DNA from 2 places in the Neptunomonas sp. CHC150 genome. Region 2 is predicted to be linked to the other one. Evidence: predicted binding sites of a transcription regulator. Region 2 holds the regulator's gene; the other holds the start of a gene.
The links. Region 2 encodes LexA, which represses DNA repair genes until DNA is damaged. Its sites were predicted from a motif close to TACTGTNTANNTANACAGTA; they were not measured.
Positions count from the first base shown of each region.

Region 1: dinB (DNA polymerase IV) is a predicted target of LexA. The motif match lies at 1,417-1,436, and genes of this name have one in related genera.

Region 1 covers NZ_JAPNXU010000003.1:147,823-150,231, forward strand. The annotation lists gene OW491_RS03195 (hypothetical protein) at 1-321, opposite strand, end outside; gene dinB (DNA polymerase IV) at 351-1,403, opposite strand; gene OW491_RS03205 (lysophospholipid acyltransferase family protein) at 1,561-2,409, shown strand, end outside.
Region 2 covers NZ_JAPNXU010000009.1:76,001-78,409, forward strand. The annotation lists gene OW491_RS11145 (DUF6586 family protein) at 1-254, shown strand, start outside; gene OW491_RS11150 (hypothetical protein) at 304-567, shown strand; gene OW491_RS11155 (SulA-like leucine-rich domain-containing protein) at 623-1,099, opposite strand; gene lexA (transcriptional repressor LexA) at 1,099-1,713, opposite strand; gene dinG (ATP-dependent DNA helicase DinG) at 1,889-2,409, shown strand, end outside.

The sequences.
Region 1 (2,409 bases), on a different contig from region 2:
CAAACACATAGGACAGGGTTCTAGAGAAACAACTAATTTCAGTTCATCTGGCTCATATTTTGAGCGATAAGACGCTTCATATAGGTCCAGCAATTTCATTTCGGCATGGCCAGAGGAGCAAAACCCATCAGAAAAAACGGCATTTTGAGAAAAAATCAACGGGGCTCCGTCAGGGTCCAACAAAATAGCACCTACCCCATAATCACCATTTTTTAGCGCCGAAAAAGCCAACTGGCAGCATTGAAGCCCTACAGCATCATCTCTGAACTCAGGGTCAGGTTTGTAGGCAGAAAGGCGCTCTTCGATGTGTGAAAAATCCATATTACTTCCTTGTTTTGCCTATGCCAGGCTTACCAGAGCGACAGCTGTTGCTGCAAATCCGTGCTCTGCTTAGTTAACCGGTACCCAATGCCCAATAAACGCACAGGTTTTTGTGAACGATGCCAAGCCTGAACTAATAAAGGCGAAAATAAGGCCTCGTCTTCATAGGTGACTTGTTGTTCGATGGTGGTTTGCGTGAAGTCATGAAACTTTACCTTAACAAAACACCCTGCCACGGCAGCTTCAGAGCGATATTTGCTGTAGCGCTGCTGTAGTTCACCGCATAATAGGGGTATTTTGGCACAACATTCGTCCAAGGTCATCAAATCCTCAGCAAAGGTGTGCTCAACGCTAATGGATTTTCGCTCTCGTTCATTTGTTACCGGCCTATGATCAATGCCTCGGCTTAAATGATATAGACGCTCACCGAATTGCCCAAAATGCTCTCTTAGCTCATGAAGTGGTATTCCTTTTACATCATCGCAAGTAAATATGGACATAGCGTGTAAGCGCTCAGCTGTCTTCTTTCCCACGCCATGCAATTTATTGACCGGTAAAGTAGCTAAAAACGCCTCCACATCATTAGGGGCTATTACACATAAACCATTAGGCTTATTCCAATCACTGGCTATTTTTGCCAGAAACTTATTGGGGGCGACTCCGGCTGAAATTGTGATGCCTGTTTTTTCAGCGACTTGGGCCCGCAACCATTGCGCAATTCGAGTCCCGCTACCCGAGAACAAATTACAAGCTGATACATCCAAATAAGCTTCATCCAACGACAAAGGCTCTATAAGATCGGTCACTTCTTGATAAATAGACATAATTTGGGCTGATACTTCCCGGTACTTAGCCATATGCCCGGGGATCACTTTTAGATCAGGACACAATCGCAAAGCCGTCTTTGTTGGCATTGCAGAGCGCACACCAAACCCTCGAGCGATATAGTTACACGTTGCTATAACGCCACGGCGATCGGAATGCCCCCCTACCGCTAAAGGGATATCCCGGTAATCTGGATTATCGCGCATCTCAACCGCTGCAAAAAAACAGTCACAATCGCAATGAATTATCTTTCTCATCAAGCCCACCAACCACTGGATATAAAAACAGTACCATTAAGTAAATAGTTTCTCAATCGCCGACTAGGCGTCACCTAACTGTCATCTTTATGTCAGCACATCGTCATATACTTGCCATAATCTTCTCGAGCATGTTGTTAAGCTACAGGGTCCTCCGATGATCAATGTTGAACAGGTGCTCACATCTAAGTTTCCTTCTTTTACGAATAAACCGGCGCCTTTACGTAACTCCACGCTTTTTTGCTTACGCAAATTGATTCATGAAGACGAAATCAATCGTTTTCTACGCGAACACGAGGAAAAAACAGGGTTTGAATTTGTTGATTGCGTTCTTGATTACTTTAACTTTGGTTACACGCTCAGCAATAAGGATCGACTCAACATCCCATCAACCGGACGCGTTGTCATCGTTGCAAACCACCCTCTTGGAGCCTTAGACGGCTTAGCTTTATTAAAAATGGTGGGAGAAGTCAGGCGTGATGTACGCATTGTTGCTAACGATGTATTAAGCCATTTTGATCAGCTCAACTCATTGTTTTTACCAGTCGACAACCTCGGTAAAAGCACTATGAAGCGCGACATTGCCCGTATAGTCAACTCACTACGAAACGAAGAAGCTATCATAGTCTTCCCCGCTGGCGAAGTATCGCGAGCAGGAGTAACAGGCATTAAAGACGGCAAATGGAATAGTGGCTTTTTACGCTTTGCTAAAAAGGCCAACGCACCCATTCTGCCTGTTTACGTGGGTGGCAAAAACTCTCCCTTGTTTTATGGTATTTCCTATCTAAACAAATCAATGTCAGCACTACTGCTGGCTCACGAAATGTTTAACAAACAATCGGTAACTCTACCGATCAGAATCGGCGAGCCTATTCCGAGCAGCCAAATAGATAGCATCCCTCTTTCATTTAACGAGAAAGCCAAATTACTGCGCAAGCATTTATACCGAATCGCAAAGCGCAAAAGCCCGCTATTCGTTACAGAAAAAACGATCGCACACCCGCAA
Region 2 (2,409 bases):
AATCCAATAAACACAGCTGGCTTGCCTTAATGTTATCTGCCTATCGAGGCTGTTGGAAGGCGGCAGATAAAACGGGCCCGTCGGCCAAAGCAAAAGTGGGTGCCGATTTATCACCTAGCTTATCGGAAATTCATATTGTTCAGATTAATCCGGATCATGCAGAAGATGCAGATATTCTGACAGAGTATCGCTCTTGGTTATCTGAGTTTAGGGCTTTACTGGAGCGACTGCGAAGCGGTATGCAAGAATGGTAAACGCTTAAATTGACAACATTGGAAAAAGTAAGGGGTGTTAGGTAGTTTGATGGATGAGATGGTGCTAGAAATTGTGCGTTTAGCGTCGGGTGAGTTTGTTATTCGTCGCTCGGGTGAAGAAGAGGCGTTAATGACGCTAAACTTATCACAAGTTGTGCAAGATAATCTGTTAGAAAACACTGAAGAACTTGCAAGAAGAATGTTGGTTGCCGGTGCTCATATGATGTCCGACTTGGTGAATGATGAAGAGCCAGGTATCGATACTGATGACGTATCACCGGATGACATGATCCGCCCTTCAACGATTCACTAAAGCGTATTTGCCGTTTCTTATTGGGTATGCCGTGCCTATGCTATTAGTGCATTCCTCAATTAATAGCATGGCGACGGCGAATCAAAATTCCATTACTTGCCCCTTGTCTGGCGCTTTTTTCTAGGCGCTGAAAGGCATCGTCAGAAATATCTCCGGCCCAGCTAATAACAGCATGGCATGTGCCAGTGCTGAGGGCTTTTTCAGCCAATTGCTGAACGCTATGGTTCTCGTCAGGGTAAAGTAGAATTACCTTTTTAAGATCAATTCCAGCATCTTGTAGCAACGATTTTGGCAAGTTTATAGGTGGAGCAATCCAAGCAAACCAGCGGTCTTCATGGCTTAGCTGCGCCAATAACGGCATTATCATTGGCATATCTGCCAGATCACCGCTTTGTGTTACGATTTCAGTAATTTTCCCGAAATCGCTGGGCTGTTGAGCTCGGGGTTTAAGCTTGGTGCGAATGCTACCTAACTCTTTTTGGGTGCTGATAATGCCGGTAACAGCTTTGTTATCAGGAATTAACATGTGCATTATGGCTCACTCCCTTGTCGTATGACGCCAACGCCTAACCCTTCGATGGAAAGCTCGCTCTCGCGTAAGTCGACCACGATAGGGTCAAACTCTTCGTTTTCAGCTATCAGTTCTACAATGTGTCCAGTGCGTTGGAACCGCTTAACGGTGACTTCGTCACCAATACGCGCTACTACAATTTGGCCGTTACGTGCTTCTGTGCATTGGTGAACTGCCAGCAAATCGCCATCCATGATGCCGATGTTTTTCATACTCGTGCCGTGCACTCGCAGCAAGTAATTAGCCGGTGGGTGGAAAAAGTCAGCTGAAATTGTGCAGTGCTCTTCGATGTGCTCCTGGGCTAAAATAGGGCTGCCCGCGGCTACGCGGCCGATCAAGGGAAGACCTTCAGGCTCTGGTTGCTCAAGCTCAGGAAGACGAATACCGCGAGAGGTGCCAGGGATCATTTCTATAGCACCCTTACGGGCTAACGCTTTTAAGTGTTCCTCAGCCGCATTGGCTGATTTAAAACCTAGTGAGCGTGCTATATCGGCACGTGTAGGCGGATAACCGGTTGCATCGATATGATCGCGAATGCAGTCGAGTACTTCTGATTGACGCTTTGTGAGTTTCATATTTGTGCCCGTCATAATTAAGTGCCGATAGGTAAGATAGCCCGCAAATAGATGACTGTTTTTTTATACAGTACATGTGATTATATACAGGCAAGGTCGGTTGTAAAGAGATTTTCTGTTTATATATCCAGTATCTTGATATTATCCCCGCGACATTGAAATCAGGATTTAAGTTTTGCTCAGCGACGCTCTAAAAAAGTCTATACAAGAGGCATATCGCCAGTTCCTCGGGTTGCATGACCTTAAGCCTCGTTATGGGCAAAAAATGATGATTGCGCAAATTGCGCGCACCTTAGGGAATATTGAAAGTAACGAAAAAGGTGAAAGAAGTAGCGATAATCATATCTGTTTGATCGAGGCGGGCACAGGCACAGGTAAGACAATGGCTTACTTGATTAGCGCTATTCCCATTGCTAAAGCGCAGGGCAAGTCCTTGGTTATATCTACAGCAACGGTCGCTTTACAAGAGCAGCTACTTCATAAGGATTTACCTGAAGCTTCGCGTTTAATGGCAGAACCTGTGCGTTATATCTTGGCTAAAGGGCGCGGGCGATACTTCTGTGTATCCCAGGCTGAAAAGTTGCTAGAAGGCCAAGGCGAGTTAGGCCAAATGGCACTTTATGAAGATGAAATTGCACAGCGAATGGAACCCGATGCCGTTGCTTACTACAGTGAGTTAATGGATCGCTTTGCCTC